DNA from 2 places in the Variovorax sp. 10L426 genome. Region 2 is predicted to be linked to the other one. Evidence: predicted binding sites of a transcription regulator. Region 2 holds the regulator's gene; the other holds the start of a gene.

Region 1 (11,546 bases), on a different contig from region 2:
TGTAGCCGTCCTCCGCCACTTCGCGGACCTCGTCCTCGCCGTAGTAGGCGTTGAACGGGAACGGCCGCGTGATCATCGATTCGGGATAGGTCGGCGCCAGCCGGTTCGGATCGAACAGCCAACCCTGCGCCGCGTCGTTGAAGCGAGAGATGCGGGTGAGCGCCGCCTCGACCGTCGCGTTGTCGCTGATGCTGCAGCCGCTCAGCAGCGAAAGGCCGCCCAGCGTCAGCGAGCGCTGAAGAAAGGCACGTCGTGCGGGTTGCTCGATGCGGCGGCCGATGAGCTTGCGTGCCTCCGCCAGCACTGCGTCTCTGTCCACGTCGGCCAGCACGGCCGGGGAGGGGCGCTTGAAGATCTTCATGCTGCTTCCTTGCCGTGGCTGCTCAGCATCGTGAGCAGCGTGCGCGGGACCAGCGCCACCATCACGAGGTGGACGGCGACGAAGGCAACCAGCGCAGCCATCGCGCAGAAGTGAATACGGCGGGCGAACTCGTACCCGCCGAGCAGTTCGCGCAGGCCTGCAAACTGGACCGACTTCCAGAGCACCAGGCCCGAGAGGACGAGCACCGCGATGTCGATCATCACGAACAGGTACGCCAGGCGCTGGACGTTGTTGTAGCGCCGCGGGTCCGCGTGCGAGAGCTTGCCGCGCAACGCCGCAAGCGCGTCGTGCCAGATGCCGGCCGGCGACAGCGGGAAGAACTTGCGCCAGAGTCGCCCGCTCACCACATTGAGCGCGAGATAGGTCAGCCCGTTGATCGCCAGCAGCCACATCGCGGCGAAGTGCCATTGCAGCGCGCCGCCGAGCCAACCGCCCAGCGTGATCGAGGCCGGAAACTCGAAGTCGAAAAGCGGCGAAGCGTCGTAGATGCGCCATCCACTGGTGACCAGCACCAGCACCGCAAGGGCGTTGAGCCAATGCGTGATGCGCAGCCACAGCGGGTGGATGGGTGCGTTGCCGGTTGATGAAGACTCGCGTTGCATGGGGCAGATTCTTGGGCTGACCCGATGGCCGTTTCATCACGAAGAGTTCAATTAATCGTGATAAATGCGCCGCCGATATCGCCGCACAATCCACTTTCATGGACTCCGCCAAACGCGTTCTGATCGTCGAGGACGATGCCCACATCGCCGAGCTGATGGGCATGCACCTTCAGGATGAGGGCTACGCCATCACGCACGCAGCCGATGGCGACGCCGGCTTGCGGGAGCTCGAACGCGGCAGTTGGGACGCATTGATCCTCGACCTGATGCTGCCGGGTGTCGACGGCCTGGAAATCTGCCGCCGGGCCCGTGCGATGACGCGCTACACGCCGATCATCATCACCAGCGCCCGGTCCAGCGAGGTGCATCGCATCCTGGGGCTCGAACTTGGCGCCGACGACTACCTGGCCAAGCCCTTCTCGGTCCTGGAATTGGTGGCACGGGTCAGGGCTTTGCTGCGGCGCACTGATGCGCTGGCGCGCAATGCACGGATGGAGGCAGGGCGCCTGGACATCGGCAACATCGGCATCGATCCGGTGGCGCGCGAGGTGCAGGTCGACGGCAAGCCCGTCGAGCTCACGCCGCGGGAATTCGATCTGCTGCACTTCTTCGCGCGCCATCCGGGCAAGGTGTTCTCGCGGCTTGACCTGCTCAACCATGTGTGGGGCTACCAGCACGACGGCTACGAGCACACGGTCAACACGCACATCAATCGCCTGCGCATGAAGATCGAGGCCGATCCGTCGCAGCCGCGCTGCATCCTCACGGTCTGGGGGCGCGGCTACAAGCTGGCGGCGCAGGAGGCCGGATCATGAGCCTCGGTGCCAGCCTTTCGCGCCGCATCTCCATCGTCTTCGCCGTGCTGCTGCTGGCCTGCTGCGGTGCCTCGATCTGGCTGCAGATGCACGCCAACGTCCGCTACGAGCAGGAGGTGACGCAGCGTCTTTCGCAGGGACTTGCGGCGCACATCGCTGAGAACTCGACCTTGATGGAGCGCGACGGGCTCAATTCTGCAGCCGTGACCGACTTGTTCGACAAGCTGATGGCGGTCAATCCGAGCGTCGAGGTGTACCTGCTGGGCCTCGACGGCCGCATCAAGGGACAGGCCGCGCCGCCCGGGCACCTGAAGCGCGACCGGGTCGATCTCGCTCCGATCCGGCTGCTGCTCGATGGCGCGCCGCTACCGATCGTTGGTGACGATCCGCGTGGCAACGGCGCCCGCAAGGTCTTCAGCGCGGCGCCGCTGCGCGTCGATGGCCGGGAGGTCGGCTACGTCTATGTGGTGCTGTCGGGCGAAGAGCGCGATGCGCTGCTGGCCGATGCCGCAGCGAGCAATGTGCTGCGCACGACGCTATGGTCGGTGGCGCTGGTGGCTCTGTTGGGCTTGATCGCCGGGCTCGTGGCATTTCGCCTGATCACGCGTCCGCTGCGCGAGCTGACCGGGGCGGTGCGCAAGTTCGAGAAGGACGGCGTGGCGGCGCTCCAGGAGGTGGCGCCGGACTTCGAACGCGTCAGCCGGGGCCGCGACGAGATCGCGACGCTCGCCCAGGCCTTCGCGCAAATGACGCAGCGCATCGCCGAGCAATGGCGCGAGCTCACGCAGCAGGATCAGCAGCGGCGCGAACTGTTCGCCAACATCTCGCACGACCTGCGCACGCCGCTGACTTCGTTGCACGGCTACCTCGAGACGCTGTTGATCAAGGCCGACACGCTCGACATCGCGGAGCGGCGCCGCTATCTCGAGATCGCGCTGGCGCAGAGCCGCAAGGTGTCGCGGCTGTCGCAGGAGCTGTTCGAACTGGCGCGGCTCGAATACGGTGTCGTCAAGCTCGAGAAGGAGCAGTTCGCACTGGCCGACCTCGTGCAGGACGTGTTCCAGAAGTTCGAGTTGGCGGCCGAAGCGCGGCAACAGCGGCTGGTGGCCGACATCGCGCCGGATCTGCCTGGCGTGACCGCCGACCTCGGCTTGATCGAGCGCGTGCTGACCAACCTGCTGGACAACGCGATCCGCCACACGCCCGCGGGCGGCGAGATCATGGTGCAGTTGCGGCAGGACAAGGCCGGCGTGCAGGTCGAGATCAGCGACACCGGTCCGGGCATTCCGAGCGAGCTGCGCACAGCAATCTTCACACGGCCGATGTTTTCCTCGACGGGTGGCCGCAGTGGCGGGCTGGGGCTGGTGATCGTCAGACGCATCCTTCAATTGCACGGCAGCGACATCCGACTGATGCCGCGGCTCGACAAAGGGGCCGTGTTCTCGTTTCTGCTGAGCTCATAGCGGGCCGGCGGGCAAGCGCTCCAGACGAAAAAAGCCCCGGGGCTTGCGCCGCGGGGCTTTTGGGGCTTTTGGGACTGGCTGGAAGCCGGGCCGGGGGGATTACATCCCCATGCCGCCCATGCCACCCATGCCGCCCATGTCGGGCATGCCGCCGCCGGCCGACTCTTCCTTCGGTGCGTCGGCGACCATGGCTTCGGTCGTCAGCAGGAGGGAGGCCACCGAAGCTGCGTTCTGCAGAGCGGTCCGGGTCACCTTCGTCGGGTCCAGGATGCCCAGCTCGAGCATGTCGCCGTAGCTGTCGTTGGCAGCGTTGAAGCCGTAGTTGCCCTTGCCGGCCAGAACGGCGTTCACGACCACGCTGGCTTCGCCGCCGGCGTTGTTCACGATTTCGCGCAGAGGCGCTTCGATGGCCTTGAGCACCAGCTTGATACCGGCGTCCTGGTCAACGTTGTCGCCCTTGAGCTTGTCGCCCACGGCTTGCTTGGCGCGCAGCAGGGCCACGCCACCACCGGCAACCACGCCTTCTTCCACTGCAGCGCGGGTCGCGTGCAGGGCGTCTTCGACGCGAGCCTTCTTTTCCTTCATTTCGACTTCGGTGGCAGCGCCGACCTTGATCACTGCCACGCCGCCGGCCAGCTTGGCCACGCGCTCTTGCAGCTTTTCGCGGTCGTAGTCGCTGGTCGCTTCCTCGATCTGCACGCGGACTTGCTTCACGCGGGCTTCGATGTCGGCACCAGCGCCCGAACCGTCGATGATGATGGTGTTTTCCTTGCCCACTTCGATGCGCTTGGCTTGGCCGAGGTCGGCCAGCGTCACCTTCTCGAGGGTCAGGCCCACTTCTTCAGCGATGACCTTGCCGCCCGTCAGGATGGCGATGTCTTCGAGCATGGCCTTGCGGCGGTCGCCGAAGCCAGGTGCCTTGACGGCCACGACCTTCAGGATGCCGCGGATCGTGTTCACGACCAGGGTCGCCAGGGCTTCGCCTTCGACTTCTTCGGCAATGATCAGCAGCGGACGGCCGGCCTTGGCCACTTGCTCCAGCGTGGGCAGCAGGTCGCGGATGTTGCTGATCTTCTTGTCGAACAGCAGCACGAACGGGTTGTCCAGGATCGCGCTTTGCTTTTCGGGGTTGTTGATGAAGTAGGGCGACAGGTAGCCGCGGTCGAACTGCATGCCTTCGACGACGTCGAGTTCGCTGTCGAGCGACTTGCCGTCTTCCACGGTGATCACGCCTTCCTTGCCGACCTTGTCCATCGCGTCAGCGATGAGCTTGCCGATGGTTTCGTCGCTGTTGGCCGAGATCGAGCCGACTTGCGCGATTTCCTTCGAGGTCGTGGTGGCCTTCGAAGCCTTCTTGAGCTCTTCGACCAGGGCCGTCACGGCCTTGTCGATGCCGCGCTTCAGGTCCATCGGGTTGATGCCTGCGGCCACGTACTTGAAGCCTTCGCGAACGATGGCTTGGGCCAGCACGGTCGCGGTGGTGGTGCCGTCACCGGCGTTGTCCGAAGTCTTGGAAGCCACTTCCTTCACGAGCTGGGCGCCCATGTTCTGGAGCTTGTCCTTGAGTTCGATTTCCTTGGCGACCGACACGCCGTCCTTGGTCACGGTGGGGGCGCCGAAGGAGCGCTCGAGCACCACGTTGCGGCCCTTGGGGCCCAGGGTCACTTTGACTGCGTTGGCGAGGATGTTCACACCTTCGACCATGCGCGCGCGGGCTTCGCCGCCGAAGACTACGTCTTTTGCTGCCATGAGATTTCTCCGAGATTCAGTTGGATAAGGGGATGAAGGGGCGAGTGATTACTTCTCGACGACTGCGAACAGGTCGTCTTCCTTCATGACCAGCAGTTCGTCGCCATCGACCTTGACGGTCTGGCCGCTGTACTTGCCGAACAGGACGCGGTCGCCGACCTTGACGCTCATCGCGCCGAGTTCGCCCTTGTCGTTCTTCTTGCCAGGACCGACAGCCAGAACTTCACCCTGGTCGGGCTTTTCTGCGGCGTTGTCGGGGATCACGATGCCCGAGGCGGTCTTGGTTTCGCTTTCAATGCGCTTGACGATCACGCGATCGTGCAAAGGACGAAGTTTCATTGCATCTCCTGATAAGAAACGGGGTTTGGTCCGGGAGCCGGCGACGGGCCGGCTCCGCATCGTTTGAGAGCCGGTGTTGTTAGCACTCAACTTCAACGAGTGCTAATGATAAGGGCGTTTTGCACGGTTTCAAGGCCGGGCCGTGCTGGATCGACGGTCGGCGCACCTGCCTTGAGGCAGATCAATGATCAGGGTTTACCCCTGATTGTCGTGGTGACGCCGGGCGCGCCAGGCACATTTTCGCGGTCGAGGTCGACCAGCAGGCGCGGGATCGTGGGTACCCGTTCAGCCTCGACCTTGCTGAACTCCTGGTCGCCGGCGACGAAGCGGATTTCGTAGTCGCCAAGCCTGATCGTGTCGTCGTGGACCAGCATCTGGGTTTCGATGCGATCGCCGTTCACGAATGTGCCGTTGCGGCTGCCGAGGTCCGTGATCGTGACGAAGGCGGGTTCGACCGTGACGACGGCATGCACGCGACTCGCCTGGAGCGAGTCGACGACGATGCTGTTCTGCGGGCCCCGACCGATCGTGTTGTCATTCGGCCCAAGCGAAACCAGCCTCTTTTCGCCAGAGGCCGTCGTCATGATCAGTTGCGGCATGTCGCGGAGTATGTGTCGTTTTGGCCGTCAATGGGGACTGCGGTGTCGTGGCCGCTTGAGATAGGCGTCCCGCACGATCAGCGCCATCGTCTCGACGGGCGTGAAGACAAGCGAAGCGCCGGCGAACACGGCAAAGCAGAAGTCCCCGAGTTGAAACACCGGTGCCGGATTCGGCTGAGCCAGGAATCGGCTGAGGACGACTGCATGGATCACGAAGAGAAAGAAGTTGGTCGCGACGGCCACCATCAGCAGCCGGCTTCGGAACATCGCCGAGCAGATGAGCGCCTGCAAGGTGGCAACGGCGAGCAACGCCATGCCCATGGGATAGCCCGCCGCATACGCCTCGAGACCGAGCGCCGCGAGGATGAGCGAGGCCGCCGCGAGGAGCGACGACTTGCGCCGCACGCCCGCTATGGCGGCCATCGGCCGCGTGGACGGCATCAGCGACGCGGCGTGCCGCCGAGCGCGTCGCTGGACCGGCCGAGCTGGAGCCTGACTTCACGCGCGAGATCGGAGTTGTTCCAAGGGCCGGCATGATTCATCAGCCATCCGCACATCAACACCACTCCCAGCACGCCGAAGGTGTAGAGGTCAGTTTCCATGGTCTGCTTCCCTGACAGTTCCGATGGCCCCAGTCTGCGACCTCATGGCCGGGATGGGTATCGGCCAATCGGCAGGTGTTGCCGATCCGGGACGTACTGCTTTCGGCATCGTTGGCTGACAGCGCGTCGTGGTCTACCTTGCGACCTGCGTGCCTTTGCGGTGCGTTCCAAGCATCTTGGCGCGGTCTTTCTCGATCTGCCTGAGCCGATCCAGCTGCGCCGGGCAATCGGCCTGCGTTGCGACCAGGACAACCGGGTTCCGGCGCAAGGCGGTGACGTTCTTCTCGACTTGGACCGGATCGCGGTGCTTGACGACCAGGCCGGCGGCGACGGCGGCCTTCGACTGCTTGTAGAACCCCTTCTCGAAGAGCGGCGTTCCGCAGCGCGCGGCGACCACGCGGTCGTCAGCTTCCTGTTGCTCGATGGACAGTGGGGAAACATCGACGGCTGGCTGGGCCGCAGCCGGCCACGAAGCGCCGATGGACACCACTGAAAAGCATGCAACGAAGACGGAACGCACTCTCATGGGAACCTCGCATTCGCGCGGTACGCGAATGCAGGATAAGAGTGCGTTTCGGCTCGACAGTTGCGAGTCGTCAACTGATCAACTGATTTTTCAGCGCGTAGTAGGTCAGGTCGCTGTTGGACGAGAGATTCATCTTCTCCATCAGGCGGCTGCGATAGGTGCTCACCGTCTTGACCGACAGCGAGAGATGCTCCGCGATGCTGCCCGCCGTCTCGCCGGTGGCGAGCTTCAGGAACACCTGGAACTCCCGTTCGGACAATTGCTCGTGCGGTGCGACGTCGTTGTTTCGATCGAGCTGGCGCGCCAGCAGTTCGGCCACGCCGGGCGTGATGTAGCGGCGCCCGAGCGAGATGATGCGGATCGCCTCGACGATCTCCATCGGATCGCATTCCTTGTTCAGGTAGCCGCTGGCGCCCTGACGGATGAGGTTCATCGCGTAGTGTTCTTCGGGGTAGCCGCTCAGGATCAGGATGCCGGTGTCGGGTGCCTTGGCGCGAACCATCGCAATGGCGTCGATGCCGCTCTGGCCGGGCATGGAGAGGTCCATGACCAGCACGTCGATCTCGGTGGAGCGCACCAGGTCGATGGCTTCGCGGCCGCTGGCCGCCTCACCGACGACGCGCAGGTCCACGTGCTGCGAGAAAAAGTCGCGAAGACCCGAACGCACGATGGCATGGTCGTCCACGATTCCAATCTTGATCATCTGATGCCCCTCGGTTGATGGCATGAAGAGAATGCCCTCGAAGGCCCTTCGATCGCGTCTGCATCCGCGCCGACAGCGCGTAGGAGAGACGCGACGATTTCAGAAGGTCAGGACGCGGGCGCGATCGCTGCATCGACGATGGTCTGTGCCTCGCCGAAGATGCGTTGCAAGTGATCCGCGCCGCGGAAACTCTCGCCGTAGATCTTGTAGATGTTCTCGGTCCCCGAAGGCCGCGCGGCGAACCATCCGCCTTCCGAGATGACCTTGATGCCGCCGATCGCCGCGCCATTGCCGGGGGCGTGACTCAGCACGCTCACGATTCTGTCTCCGGCGAGCTCGGTGGCGCGCAGTTGCTGCGGCGACAGTGCGGCCAGTTGCTTCTTCTGCGGGACCGTGGCGGGCGCGTCGATCCGATCGCCGACGGGGTGATCGAATTCCTTGGCGAGATCGGCGTACAGCGCGCCAGGGTCGCGGCCCGTGCGCGCAGTGATCTCCGCCGACAAGAGCGCCGCTGTGATGCCGTCTTTATCCGTCGTCCAGACCGAGCCGTCCCGGCGCAGGAAGGTGGCGCCGGCGCTTTCCTCGCCGACGAAGCCGAGCGACCCGTCCAGCAGGCCGTCCACGAACCACTTGAATCCGACCGGCACTTCGTACAGGCGGCGGCCGAGCCTCGCGGCCAAACGATCGATGAGTTGGGTCGAAACGACCGTCTTGCCCACGGCAGCGCCGGCGGGCCACTGCGGGCGATGCTGGAACAGGTAGTCGATGGCGACCGACAGATAGTGGTTCGGCGCAAGCAGGCCCGCAGTGCGGGTCACGATGCCGTGACGATCGTGATCGGTATCGCAGGCGAACCCCACATCGAAGCGGTCCTTCATGTCGAGCAGCCGCTGCATGGCGTACGGCGACGAGGGATCCATGCGAATCTGCCCGTCCCAGTCGAGTGTCATGAAGCCGAAGCGTGGGTCGACCACCTCGCTGACGACCGTGAGATCGATCTTGTACCGGTCTGCGATGGCAGCCCAGTAGTTGACACCGGCGCCGCCGAGCGGATCGACGCCCATGCGGACCTTGGCGGCGCGGATGGCGTCCATGTCGATGACGTTGCCGAGGTCTCCCACATAGGCGTCGAGAAAATCGTGGCGGCGTGTCGTCGACGCCCGCAACGCGGCCCCGTGCGGGATCCGCTTCACGCCATCGAGCCGCCGTTCGAGATAGCGGTTGGCTGCGGCTTCCATCCACCCCGTGATGTCCTGGGCGGCCGGCCCGCCGTTGGGCGGGTTGTACTTGAAGCCGCCGTCGCGTGGCGGGTTGTGCGAGGGCGTGACGACGATGCCGTCGGCCAGGCCGTCCTGCCGGCCGCGGTTGTGGGTGAGGATCGCGTGCGATACGGCGGGCGTCGGCGTGAACTCGTCTTTCGCTGCGATCATCACGTCGACGCGGTTGGCCGCGAGTACTTCGAGCGCGCTTTCGCCGGCCGGCCGCGAGAGCGCGTGGGTGTCGATGCCGAGGAAGAGCGGCCCGTCGATACCCTGGGTCTTCCGGTAGTCGCAGATAGCCTGCGTGATCGCGAGCACATGCCATTCGTTGAACGAGTGCTCGAGCGCCGTACCGCGATGGCCCGAGGTGCCGAAGGCGACACGCTGCGCCGGGACGGACGGGTCCGGAACGTTATCGTGGTAGGCCGCAATGAGTCCGTCGACGTCGATCAGCGACGCCTCGGGCGCCGGCTTGCCGGCAAGGGGACTGATACGTGTTGCCATGAGGAACCTCACGCCTTGGGCGGCGCACGCCTTGCCAGCTGCGCCTTGGCAGCAGCGACGACATGCGCGGCGTCGAAACCGAAATGGGCCTCGGCCACCTTCCCCGGCGCCGAGAGCCCGAAGGAACGCATGCCGAGGATCGCGCCGCCGCGGCCCACGTAACGTTCCCAGCCCAACGGTGAGGCCTCTTCGACGCAGACGCGCGCCGTGACGGCGGGTGGCAGCACGCCATCGCGGTATTCATCGCTCTGCTGTTCGAAGAGATCCCACGACGGCATGCTGACGACGCGCGCTGCGATCCCCTCGGCCTTCAATTGCTCGTAGGCGTCGATGCACAGCCTGACCTCGCTGCCGGTGGCAAGCAGCAGCACCTCCGGTCGCCCGTCGGGGGCGTCGGCGAGCACGTAAGCACCCCGGGCGACGCCGCTGGCGCTGGCGTACTTGCTCCGGTCGAACGTGGGCACTGCCTGGCGCGACAGCACGAGGCTCGCGGGACGATCGACGAGGTGCATCACGATTCGCCAGGCTTCCACGACTTCGTTCGCGTCCGCCGGGCGCAGCAACACCATGTCGGGCATGGCACGGAAAGAGGCGAGCTGTTCGACCGGTTGGTGCGTCGGTCCGTCTTCGCCCATGCTGATCGAGTCGTGCGTCCAGACGTAGATGACGGGGATGCCCATCATCGCGCTGAGCCGCACGGCGCCGCGGCAATAGTCGGTGAAGATGAAAAAGGTCGATGCAAACGCGCGCAACTTCGACAGCGTCATGCCGCTCGCCGCAGCGCACATCGCGTGTTCGCGAACGCCGAAATGGAAGTTGCGGCCACGGTGGCCGGCGCTGTCGAACTCGCCCGCGCCTTCGAAGCCGAGCGAGGTCTTGGTCGAGGGTGACAGGTCGGCAGCGCCGCCGAGCAGCCACGGCAGGCGCTTCGCAATCGCGTTCAACACCTTGCCTGACGAGTCGCGCGTGGCCATGCCCTTGGCGTCAGCGGGGAAGGAAGGCAGTTCGCTGTCCCACCCGTCAGGCAATTCGTGGCGCTGCATCTGGTCGATCTGCGCCGCGAGATTGGCGTGTTCTGCGCGGTATGCGGCGAAGCGTTTGTTCCATGCCTCGTGCGCACTCGCGCCGCGCTGGCCGAACTGCGCCTCGAAGTGGACCCGCACGCCTTCGGGGACGGCGAACTGCGCGTCTGGGTCGAAGCCGTAGAACTGCTTGGCCAGCCGCACCTCGTCGGGACCGAGCGCCTCGCCGTGTGCTTCCTTGGTGTCCTGCTTGTTCGGCGAACCGTAGCCGATGTGGCTGCGGACGATGATGAGCGTCGGCCTGTCCTGCGTTGCGTTGAATGCCTGGAGGTTCTGGGTCAGTGCTTCGAGGTCGTTCGCGTCCGCAACGCGAAGAACCTTCCACCCATAGGCCTCGAAGCGGGCGCCGACGTTCTCGTCGAAGGTGATCGAGGTCGAGCCTTCGATGCTGATGTGGTTGTCGTCGTAGATCCAACAGAGATTCGCGAGCTTCAGGTGGCCCGCGAGCGATGCGGCTTCGGCGCTCACGCCTTCCATCATGTCGCCGTCGCCGCATAGCGCGTAGACCTTGTAGTCGAACAGCGTGTGGCCCGGCCGGTTGTAGGTGCCTGCCAGCCATTGCTGCGCGATCGCCATGCCCACGCTGGTGGCAACGCCTTGGCCGAGCGGCCCCGTGGTGGTCTCCACGCCTGAGGTCCAGGCGTATTCGGGATGGCCGGTGCAACGGCTGCCGGCCTGGCGAAAGGTCTGCAGGTCTTCCATCGTCACGGCGAGGCGTTCAGCGCCCTCGTAGTGCGGACCCGTGCCCTTCACGCCGCACAGATACAGCATGCTGTAGAGCAGCGCCGAAGCGTGCCCGACCGACAGCACGAAGCGGTCGCGGTTCGGCCAATCGGGGTCGTTCGGATCGAAGCGCAGGAAGCGTTGCCAAAGGCAGTAGGCGGTGGGCGCTGCGCCCATCGGGGTGCCCGGATGACCCGA
Region 2 (11,546 bases):
TGCGCGAGATCGCCGAAGGCAAGATCGGCTTGGAGATGCTCAAGAAGGTCCCTGGTTGAGTTGATGCAGACATGCAACAAGGAAGCACCGCATGCGGTGCTTTTTTTATGGCTGAATGCGTCTGTTCGGCTGCCACGCTAAAGTGGTAGCTATGAGTGCGGTCGTCAAGCCCCAGTCCGAGGCTCCTCGAAACCCCCAGCCGAGTCCGGCGGCGCTGAATGCGGCCGCCGCGAGTTTCGCCGCCCTGACCGATCGGCTCGACTATCTGGGTGCGGAAGACATCGACCAGGTTCGCCGCGCCTATCGCTTTGCCGACGAGGCGCACCTGGGACAGCTACGCAACAGTGGCGAACCCTACATCACCCACCCTATCGCCGTCGCCGCCCAGTGCGCAGAATGGAAGCTCGATGCGCAGGCACTGATGGCCGCTCTGCTGCACGATGCCATCGAAGACTGCGGCGTGACCAAATCCGAGCTGATCGAGCGGTTCGGCGCCCCGGTGGCAGAACTGGTCGACGGCCTCACGAAGCTGGACAAGCTTCGCTTCAACACCCGCGAAGAGAACCAGGCGGAGTCCTTCCGCAAGATGCTCCTCGCCATGGCGCGCGATGTGCGGGTCATCCTGGTCAAGCTGGCGGACCGGACGCATAACATGCGCACGCTGGACGATGCGCCGCGCGAAAAATGGGCGCGCATCTCCCGCGAAACGCTTGAAATCTACGCACCGATCGCGCACCGACTGGGCCTCAATCAAACGTACAGGGAACTGCAGGACCTGTCATTCCGACACCTGCGCCCATGGCGTTACGCCATCCTCGCGAAAGCAGTTGCCAAGGCACGAGGGCGCCGCCGGGACCTGATTCAGAAGGTCCAACAGGAAGTGGAAACGGCCTTTGCCAACGCCGGGATGAGTGTACGAATCGCCGGCCGCGAGAAAACGCTCTATTCGATCTACCGGAAGATGGACGAAAAGCACCTGAGCTTTGCCCAGGTCACCGACATCTACGGTTTCCGGTTGATCGTCCCCACCGTGATCTCCTGCTACACCGGACTCGGCATCCTCCACCAGATGTACAAGCCGCTGCCCGGTAAGTTCAAGGACCACATCGCGATTGCCAAGCTCAACGGCTATCAGTCCCTGCACACCACGCTGGTGGGCCCTGCCGGCGTCAACGTTGAATTCCAGCTTCGGACCGAGGCCATGCACGTGGTTGCCGAATCGGGTGTTGCGGCGCATTGGCTCTACAAGGCTGCGGAGCCGACTGCGGCAACCAGCGAGCGCCTGGGCGCCAAATGGCTCCAGTCGCTGCTCGACATCCAGGACGAAACGCGCGACGCGGCCGAATTCTGGGATCACGTCAAGGTCGACCTCTTTCCCGATGCGGTGTATGTGTTTACGCCGAAGAGTCAGATCATGGCGCTGCCGCGCGGAGCGACTGTGGTCGACTTCGCCTACGCGATTCACAGCAACATCGGCGACCATACCTCGGCGGCGCGCATCAACGGCGATCAGGTTCCGTTGCGCACCGAACTCAAGAACGGCGATGTCGTCGAGATCATCACGGCGCCGGTGTCGACCCCGAATCCCGCCTGGCTCGGATTCGTGCGGACCGGCCGGGCCCGCTCGAAGATCCGTCACTACCTCAAGACCCTCGCACATGCCGAGTCTGAAGGTCTGGGCGAAAAGCTGCTGGCGCAGGCCTTGCGCGCCGAAGGTCTGGGCAACTTGCCGGAAGACGACGCGGAGCATCAACAACTCTGGGAAAAACTCCTGCGCTTCACCGGCAATCGCACGCGCTCTGAACTGCTGACCGACATCGGATTGGGCAAGCGCATCGCCAGTATCGTGGCGAAACGGCTCATGGCGCTGATGGCCGAGCGCGGGGAAAAACCCGATGCGCTGATGCTCAGCCGCGAGCGCTTCGCGGCGCACGACGCCGTCTCGCAAGGCGCAGTGACGCTGGACGGCAGCGAGAATTCATCCGTGCGCTTTGCGCTGTGCTGCCGTCCTATCCCGGGCGACCCGATCGTCGGCTACCTCGGACATGGCGAAGGACTGGTCGTTCACACCGAGGAATGCGGCGTCGGCCAGCGACTTCGTTACAAGGACAGCGAAAGATTCTTCGCGGTCGAATGGGCCGATGACCCGGTTCGGACTTTCGAGACGGGGGTGGTCATCACCGTGCGAAACGACAAAGGCGTTCTGGCACGCGTCGCGGCGACGCTGGCGGACGCCGAGGCTGACATTACGCATGTGGAAATGGCTGACGAGACGCCGCAGGATTCGACGGATCTGCGGTTCGTGATCGCAGTGCGTGATCGCACGCATCTCGACGCCGTGTTGCGCGCGGTGCGGCGGACATCTTCCGTCCTCGCTGCCGCGCGGACCGTGCCGGTCCCCTGAATCCCCAACCGTTCAACCGACCCCGGTTGAAGGCGCCGGGTAGCTGACCGACAGCACCTCGATCTCATGCACGCCGCCCGGCGTGGCGAGTTTGACCACATCGCCCTCCCGGGACTTGAGCAGCGCGCGCGCAATCGGCGAAATCCAACTGACCTGCGACTGCGCGCTGTCCGCTTCGTCGATTCCGAGAATGGTGACCGCACGCTCTTCGCCGTTTTCGTCGGCGTAATGCACTGTCGAGCCGAAAAACACCTGGTCGCTACCGTGATGCACAGACGGATCGGTGACTTCGGCGACTTCGAGTCGCTTGGTGAGAAATCGAATCCTGCGGTCGATCTCTCGCAGACGCTTCTTGCCGTAGAGGTAGTCGCCGTTCTCGGAGCGATCGCCGTTCTTTGCAGCCCAGTGCACGGCTTCGACCACCTTGGGGCGCTCCGTGTCCATCAGATCGAGCAATTCGGCACGCAAACGAGCATAACCAGCGGGCGTCATGTAATTCTTGCCGCCAGCGGGCAGCGGAGGCAGCGCGCCGCCTTCGCTACCGTCATCGTCGTCGGTTTCGATTTCCTTCGTGAATGCCTTGCTCATTGCTCCAGCCTTCGACCCGCAGCAGGATCGGGCGCCGGTTGTATCACACCACCGGGCCTTCGTCGGACGCTGGAATCGGCCCGTTCCGGGGCCCGCCCGGTTCAGCCCGATTGCTGATCAGGCATGGACACTTCTGAATCTGGCACGGCTTGCTGACTTTGCGGGGTGTCGGCCGATATGTCCAATCCTCGTCTGCCTTGCTCCCCACGAGCGATGCCCTTTACGAGATGCCGCGGCAAGTGGTGGGTTCGCTGCAGGCGGGACAGTGCCTCACTGCGTGCGGGCTCAGAGACCGGCAGGAACATTTGCAATGAACTCATCTTGGTCGTCCCCATGAGCGCCAGAGATGGAAGCGCTCGATTCGCATCAGCTCGAATCGAGGCCAAATGGATCCAAGCGGCGCTGGCGTCGCCGCCGGCAAATTATCGCTGCGGACGAATCCTCTGGTGCTTGCGGCCATGCGCGCGGTAGTGTCAACGCCACCTGCAGCGCGCCTTGTTTACATCAAGTGACCTAGTTTCAACCACAATTTACAGGAGACGCTCATAATTGGTGCTCTCCTCTGGACTCCAAGGTCCTTTAGCCCGCTTCGGCGGGCTTTTTCATGGCCTGTGTACATCGCGTTGGCGCAAAGGTCGCGCCAAAAGAAAAAGGGTTAGCTCGCGTTAACGAGCTAACCCTTTTATGAGAGTGGTGCGGCTGGCAGGAATTGAACCCACGACCCCTTGGTTCGTAGCCAAGTACTCTATCCAACTGAGCTACAGCCGCACAGCTTGCGAGTATAGCATCCAAATCTGGTGCCCTGTCTCGAAGTGCTGAACCTTCGCGCAAAAGCGAAGAAGAACTGGTGGTAGGCCGTGCTGGGCTTGAACCAGCGACCAACGGATTATGAGTCCGCTGCTCTAACCAACTGAGCTAACGGCCCACGCGATGCGGATTCTAGTGGGCCGCAGAGCTCACTCCTTACTTCCGGTGACTCAATGCGTTCGTGAGGAGCTTCGAAGTGATGTCGACGATCTGGATCATGCGGTCATACGGCATTCTTGTTGGCCCGATGACACCGAGCGTTCCGACCACTTGCCCATCGACTTCGTAATTCGCGCTCACGATGGAGAGATCGTCGAAAGGAACGACCTGGCTCTCGCCACCGATGAAGATGCGCACGCCTTCGGCTTGGCTGGAAACATCCAGAAGGCGCATCAGTTGCGCTTTTTGCTCGAACAGTTCGAACGCGCGGCGCAAATGGCCCATATCGCTGGAGAAATCAGTCACCGCGAGAAGATTACGCTCCCCGGCGATCACGACCTCGTCTTGCGCCTCGGTCAGGACTTCGGAGCTCACCTTGACAGCCGCCTGCATCAGTTCGGCGATCTCTCCCCGCAGTTGTTCGACCTCCGACTGAAGGCGATCCCGCACTTGCTCGATCGACAGCCCGGCGTAGTGGGCATTGATGTAGTTGGACGCCTCGACCAATTGCGATTGCGAATAGTCCGCCTCCGGAAAGATCACCCTGTTCTGCACGTCGCCATCTGGCGAGACGATGATCACAAGCAATCGGCGATCGGAAAGTCGAAGGAATTCGATCTGTCGGAAGATCGAGGCGCGCCGCGGTGCCATCACGACTCCCACGAACTGCGACAGGTTGGACAGCAGATTCGCCGCATTGGCGATGACCTTCTGCGGTTGGTCAGGCGCAAGACTCGGCGCGGCAAGGTGCTCGCGCTGCGCAGTCAGCATGGTGTCGACGAAAAGACGGTACCCGCGTGCGGTCGGGATCCGACCTGCCGATGTATGAGGGCTGGCGATCAGACCGAGCCCCTCGAGGTCGGACATCACGTTGCGAATCGTCGCAGGCGAAAGATCCAGCCCCGACGCGCGAGACAGCGTGCGCGACCCCACAGGTTGCCCCTCGGCGATATAGCGCTCGACGAGTGTCTTCAGCAGCAACTTGGCGCGGTCGTCCAGCATCGGGCAATTTTAATGTTGTAATTTGTAGATGAGCTCCCGCTTTCGTCACGTCGCACTCATAGGCAAGTACCAGGCTTCCGGTGCGCGGGCGCAATGCGGCGCGCTCGATGAAGTCATGGAGGGCATCGGTGCCTTTCTCGAAGCACAAGGGTGCACGGTCTTCGTCGAGCAATCCCAGGCCGACGACATCGAGGTAAGTCGCTACAAGGCGCTCACGGTGGAAGAAATCGGCGAGGAGTGCGACCTCGGCCTGGTGGTCGGCGGCGACGGCACCATGCTCGGTATCGGACGGCAGCTCGCGCCCTACGGTGTCCCGCTGATCGGCATCAACCGGGGGCGGCTTGGCTTCATCACAGACATCGCCCTCGACAACTACCAAGCGACGCTGATCCCGATGCTGGCCGGCGAATACGAAGAAGACCACCGCAGCCTCATGCACGCGCAGGTGATGCGCGACGGTGTGTCGGTCTTTGACGCGCAAGCCATGAATGACGTCGTCGTGAATCGCGGCGCGACGTCGGGCATGGTGGAGTTGCGCGTGACGGTCGGCCGTCATTTCGTGGCGAATCAGCGCGCCGACGGGATGATCATCGCGTCACCCACGGGTTCGACGGCTTATGCGTTGTCGGCGGGCGGGCCCCTGCTGCATCCGGCGGTTCCCGGTTGGATCGTGGTGCCGATCGCACCACACACGCTCTCCAACCGGCCGATCCTGCTTCCCGATGCCGAGGAAGTCTCGATCGAACTCGTCGGCGGGCGCGACGCGAGCGCCAATTTCGACATGCAATCCCTCGCAACACTGGCCATCGGCGATCGGGTCGTCGTGCGCCGCTCGGACTACCGCGTCCGCTTCCTGCATCCCAGGGGCTGGAGCTATTTCGACACGCTGCGCAAAAAACTGCATTGGAACGAAGGAGGTTCCTGAAATGGCATTGCGCCGCATCGCATTGCGCGATTTCGTGATCGTGCGCGCCTTGGAGCTCGATCTCTCCAAGGGCTTCACCGTCCTTACCGGGGAGACAGGCGCGGGTAAGTCGATCCTGATCGATGCTCTACAGCTCGCTCTCGGCAATCGCGCCGACGCCGGTTCAGTGCGCGAAGGCGCCGAGCGGCTGGACGTCACTGCAGAGTTCGATGCCGACCCGGCCCTGGGCAACTGGCTGGACGAAGGAGGGTTCGAGGCCGGGGATTCCTTGATGCTTCGCCGGACGGTCGACCTTCAGGGACGCAGCCGTGGCTGGATCAACGGCAGCCCCGCCACCGCGACACAGTTGCGCGAACTCGGCGACCGCCTGCTCGACATCCACGGCCAACATGCATGGCAAAGCCTGACGCGCCCCGAGGCCGTTCGCGGTCTGCTCGACGCCTACGCGGGCGTCACGACCACCGCGCTCGACAGCGCATGGCACGCCTGGCGGCAAGCCATGTCCTCGCTCGAAACCGCGCGCTCGGCACAGGATTCCCTGCAACGCGAGCGGGAACGCCTCCAGTGGCAGGTCGCCGAGGTGATGAAACTGGCGCCCGGTGCCGACGAGTGGGAAGAGCTTTCAGCCAATCACGCACGCATTTCCAATGCGCATGCGCTCATCGATGCCGCCGAGGGCGCATGCGCTGCACTCGAAGACGACGATGGCGGCGCGCTGGCCGCGCTCAGCCGTGCCGTGACGATGCTGCAAAACTGTGAGCACATCGAACCCGAGTTCAAGGTACTCGGCGAGGTCCTGGCGTCGAGTGTGGCGCAAGCCGCAGACGCTGCCCATTCGCTGCACGGGTATCTCCGTCAGGCCGACACCGACCCAGAGAAGCTCGCCGAACTGGATGAGCGGATGGGTCTCTGGATGTCGCTCGCCCGACGCTACAGACGTCAGCCCGGGGAGCTTCCGGCTCTGCTTTCCGGGTGGCAAGACGAGTTGCAGGCCCTGGATGCCCAAAGCGACCTCGACGCGCTCGAACGAGCCGAGCAGGCATCGCAGCAGGCCTATATGAAGGAAGCAAAGACACTGGGCAAGGCGCGCAAGCAGGCTGCGCCCAGGCTCGCCCAAGCGGTGACGCAGGCCATGCAAGAGCTCGGCATGAAGGGCGGTCGCTTTGAAGTCGCGCTACAGCCGTTGCCGCAACCCGGCCGGTCCGGCCTCGAGGACATCGCATTCCTGGTGAGCGGGCATGCAGGCAGCACGCCACGCTCCATTGGCAAGGTGGCCTCCGGTGGCGAGTTGTCGCGCATCGCGCTGGCCATCGCCGTGACAACCAGTGAACTCGGTGCGGCACAGACCCTCATTTTCGACGAAGTCGACGCCGGCGTCGGCGGCGCGGTCGCGGAGACCGTCGGCCGCCTCATGAAGCAGCTCGGCCGCGACCGACAGGTCCTTGCGGTCACCCACCTGCCGCAAGTGGCCGCCTGTGCCGATCACCACCTCGTTGTTGCGAAGCGCCAGACCGGCGCCAAGAGCCAGGACGGTCTTCGCACCGAAAGCGGCGTCTCGGTGCTGGACAGCGAAGGCAGGGCACAGGAAATCGCGCGCATGCTCGGCGGCGAACGCGTATCGCAGACCTCACTGGCGCACGCGCGCGAGATGCTGGGCAGCAAGGCGCGGGAGACCTCAACGTGAGCCTGGAACTCGTCCTGATCACCGGGATGTCCGGCTCCGGCAAGTCGGTGGCGCTGCATGCGCTCGAGGATGCGGGCTACTACTGCGTCGACAACCTGCCGCCAGAACTGCTAGCGCCCTTCATCGCATTGCAGCAGCAACAACAGACGGCGCGGGTGGCAATCGCCATGGACGTCCGCAGCGGTGTTTCACTGCCACTGGTCCCTCAGCAACTCGAAGTCTTGCGGCGCGAAGGCGTATCGCTGCGCTCGCTGTTTCTCGACTCGACGACCGACGCGCTGGTGCGGCGCTATTCGGAAACCCGGCGCCGGCACCCGTTGTCCCGGCACGAAGGCCACACCGACGCACCCGAGCAGCAGCGCGTGCTGGTCCAGGCCATCGAACTCGAGCGGGAGTTGCTCGCTGATCTGCGCGACGGCGCCGACGTGATCGACACCAGCATCATCCGACCGGCGCAACTACAAAGCTACGTCAAGTCGCTGATCTCGGCGCCGCAGAGCACCCTCACCCTGGTGTTCGAGTCATTCGCGTTCAAGCGTGGCGTGCCGCTCGATGCCGACTACGTGTTCGACGTCCGCATGCTGCCCAACCCACACTACGTGGCTGCGCTGCGACCATTGACCGGTCGCGACGCGCCCGTCATCGAGTGGCTGCGGGAACACGACGATGTCGCGCGCATGTACGCCGATATCGAACAGTTCCTCGGAAGATGGCTGGACGCACTCGCGCAAGACCATCGCAGCTATGTCACCGTGGCCATCGGCTGCACCGGCGGTCAGCACCGCTCGGTTTTCCTCGTCGAGCAACTGGCGCGCGGGTTCGGCGCGAAATGGGCAGCCCTCAAAAGGCACCGCGAGCTGGACGGAGCCTGACCGCTCGTGCGGCCTCCTCAACCGCCGTTCGCCAGCAGCTTGCGCACCGGCGCCGGTATTCCGAGTTCTGGCCACTCCCGCTCGTCGAACCATCTCCCACCCTCGCCAAGTGACGACGAGGCACGGCAATCGACGGCGACCGGATGCAAATGAAGGTCCTTGTGCGTGAGCACGTGGACGAATCCCGCTTCGTCGCGTGCCTCCTTGCGGTCGGCAGCCGACAGTTCATCCAGCAACGCGTCGCGGCTCTCAAAGACCGGGAGACAGTAAAGACCCGCCCAAATGCCTCTCGCGGGGCGCTTTTCAAGCCACACGCGGCCCTGGGTATCACGTGCGCGCAGCATCCACAGCGATTCAGCGCTACGGCGGAGCTTGCGGGTCTTGACCGGGTACTTCTCGGGCGCGCCTTGACGTCGTGCGATGCACGCATCTCCTACCGGACAGATGATGCAGCTCGGCTTGCGCGGAAGGCAAACCGTGGCGCCCAGATCCATCAATCCTTGCGTGTAGCGAGCGATGGACCGTTGCTGCGTCGCGGGCGGCAACAGCTCAGTCGCTTCGTTCCACAAGGCGCGCTCCTGGGCCGAGGAAGACAGGTCGCCGTCGAAACCCAGCACCCGCGTGAGCACCCTCTTCACATTGCCGTCGAGGATGGCAACCCGCTCGCCGAAGCAAAAGGCCGAGATCGCCGCCGCGGTGGAGCGGCCGATGCCGGGCAGGCTCTGCAATTCAGCCGCAGTGCGCGGAAACGCTCCGCCGAACCGTGCGACGACTTCCTGGGCGCACCGATGCATGTTGCGCGCTCTGCTGTAGTAGCCGAGCCCGCTCCACAGCGCAAACACCTCGTCCTCGGTACCGGCGGCGAGCGCCTCCACGGTCGGGAAGCGTTCGAGGAATCGCGCAAAGTACCCCAGCACGGTCGAAACCTGTGTCTGCTGCAGCATCACTTCGGACAGCCAGACGCGATAGGGATCCTGCGTGTTCTGCCATGGCAGTTCACTGCGTCCATGGGTGCGCTGCCAGGCGACGACGCTTTCTGCAAAGGTCCGGGCGATCCGCTGCGCCGCCGACCGCGGGTCTTCAGGCTGCACTGAGTTCGCTGCGCACCGGCGCGGCGTTGGGCGCCTCATGGCTCACGAGCAGTGTCGTGAGTTCGCCCAACCGGCGATGCAGCTCGACGAGGTTGCTCTCTTGAGCCGCCAATTCGGCAAGACGCTCGTCGAGGCTGCCGGCAGCACCCTGGATGCGTTCGACCGCCTCGATCCGCTTGGTGAAGGTGCGACGCCGCTCCTTCAGTTGTGCATCGAGCTGTGCGCCGGCGCCCTTGCTCCAGCGCTCGACCTCTGTCATGGCGGCTTCGTTGACCACGCGCAGGCGGCTGGCCAGCGCGCGCACCAGCTTGTCGCAGAAGTCAGGCTGCGCCAGCTTGAGCAGATTGCCGACGCCGAGGTAATGGGTGTGACTGCGCTCGATCTGCGTCAGTTGCTGCTCGAATCCCGTGAGATCGGGCTCGGGCGGCGCCTGCAGCGTGAAGCCATGTTCGGCGTTGAGTTGCCGGAAGGTTGCGTGCAGCATCGCTTGGATCTCGGCGGTGGTCGCCTGGACTTCGCGCAGATTGTTGCGCAGCGCATCGAAGGTTTCGCCGTACACCTTGCCCACGTTGAACTTGATGCCGCGTCGCTTCAGCGCCGCGGACAGTCGGCCCATGTCCGCCTTCAGCGCGGTGCTCCCGAGGACGGCATAGACCTCTCGCAGCAGCTTTCCCTGAACCGACCTCAAGGCAAGGATGCGGGTATTGCTGCCCTCGAATTCGGTCTGTTCCTGCTCGATGCGAACTCGCATGTGCCGGATGACCGAGCCGTTCTTGCCGCGCAGGCCCTGCAGCTCGAGCGCCTGCTCGGACAGATCGCGCTGGCGTACGTGAAGGATGCGGGCCGCCTCCGTGCGTAGCGCGGCAATGCCCGCGTCGACAGCCAGCCGCAGCATCGTCTCGCGTTTGCCGAGCAGCCCTTCGCCCAGCACAGCTTCCAGCGCGGGAAGCCGACTCGCCTGAAGTAGCGGCACATCCCGGCGGATCTTGGCCTGCAATCCCTTTTGAGCCGAAACCGGAAGCACTTGCGACAAGGACACGCCAAGCAGTTCGGCCGCGCCCTTGCGCTGTCGCTGAATCTGCGCGTCGACCTGCGCGGGCGTGCTGAGGATGTCCCACATCGTGTCGATCTTGTTGAGCACGACGATGCGGGTGTCGCTCACATCGCCCTCGGTGACCAGATGTTCGCGCCAGATCGACATATCGGATCGCGTCACGCCGGTGTCGGCACCCAGGATGAACACGACGGCGTGGGCTTGCGGGATGAGGCTCACCGTCAATTCGGGTTCGGCGCCGATCGCGTTGAGTCCGGGTGTGTCCAGGATCACCAGGCCTTGCTCAAGCAAGGGATGCGGCATGTTCAACACCGCGTGACGCCAACGGGGAATCTCGACGCGGCCGTCTGAATCGGGGACGGGGTTGTCGTCGGGCGTGTCGTCGCTCCAGAAGCCGAGTGCCTGCGCCTCATCCACCGGCACCCAGCGCACGTCGGCGACCTTGCTCATCGACTGCGACAGTTGCTCGGCATTCTCGACGTCGATCGCGATTTCGGTCCAGCGGTCCGGTTCGTCACGCCAATGCGCGAGCGAATGGGCTTCGAGACGGGTTTCGATCGGCAACAGTCGCAGGCTGGCCGGATGCATGGGGTCATAGCCCAGCTCAGTCGGGCACATCGTGGTGCGCCCCGCGCTCGCGGGCATGATTCGACGACCGTAGCCCGCAAAGAAGATCGCATTGATCAACTCGGATTTGCCGCGCGAAAACTCCGCGACGAACGCGACCATGACCTTGCTGGTTCGCAGCTGTGCCTCGACATCTCGAAGCCGCTCCGCGACGCTCTGATTCAGCAGCTCGTTCTCGTTCAGCCAGCTCGCAAGCCACTTGAGGCGGTGCGCGAAATTGCGCCGCCAAGTGCCATGCTGGTCGAATTGCTGGTTAAAGGAGGCGGTCAAGGGGACAAATGTAAGGACAATTTACAAAATATAGCATCGGCACGGCTCCAGGAGATCATTCGC

Evidence for each region. Region 2 encodes HrcA, which represses chaperone genes, less so after heat shock. Its sites were predicted from a motif close to TTAGCACTCNNNNNNNNNGAGTGCTAA; they were not measured.
Region 1: groES (co-chaperone GroES) is a predicted target of HrcA. The motif match lies at 5,430-5,456, and genes of this name have one in related genera.

Annotation. Positions count from the first base shown of each region.
Region 1 covers NZ_JBFTJF010000006.1:243,966-255,511, reverse strand. The annotation lists gene AC1DHL_RS11530 (molybdopterin-binding protein) at 1-361, opposite strand, end outside; gene AC1DHL_RS11525 (cytochrome b/b6 domain-containing protein) at 358-984, opposite strand; gene AC1DHL_RS11520 (response regulator transcription factor) at 1,083-1,799, shown strand; gene AC1DHL_RS11515 (sensor histidine kinase) at 1,796-3,262, shown strand; gene groL (chaperonin GroEL) at 3,362-5,011, opposite strand; gene groES (co-chaperone GroES) at 5,060-5,350, opposite strand; gene AC1DHL_RS11500 (FHA domain-containing protein) at 5,539-5,934, opposite strand; gene AC1DHL_RS11495 (hypothetical protein) at 5,977-6,372, opposite strand; gene AC1DHL_RS11490 (hypothetical protein) at 6,390-6,551, opposite strand; gene AC1DHL_RS11485 (hypothetical protein) at 6,685-7,077, opposite strand; gene AC1DHL_RS11480 (response regulator) at 7,148-7,780, opposite strand; gene pgm (phosphoglucomutase (alpha-D-glucose-1,6-bisphosphate-dependent)) at 7,888-9,543, opposite strand; gene tkt (transketolase) at 9,552-11,546, opposite strand, start outside.
Region 2 covers NZ_JBFTJF010000020.1:34,991-46,536, reverse strand. The annotation lists gene rpoZ (DNA-directed RNA polymerase subunit omega) at 1-59, shown strand, start outside; gene AC1DHL_RS24715 (RelA/SpoT family protein) at 152-2,404, shown strand; gene greB (transcription elongation factor GreB) at 2,417-2,992, opposite strand; tRNA gene AC1DHL_RS24705 (tRNA-Arg) at 3,684-3,760, opposite strand; tRNA gene AC1DHL_RS24700 (tRNA-Ile) at 3,841-3,917, opposite strand; gene hrcA (heat-inducible transcriptional repressor HrcA) at 3,956-4,960, opposite strand; gene AC1DHL_RS24690 (NAD kinase) at 4,989-5,885, shown strand; gene recN (DNA repair protein RecN) at 5,887-7,569, shown strand; gene rapZ (RNase adapter RapZ) at 7,566-8,441, shown strand; gene mutY (A/G-specific adenine glycosylase) at 8,459-9,571, opposite strand; gene AC1DHL_RS24670 (dynamin family protein) at 9,522-11,483, opposite strand.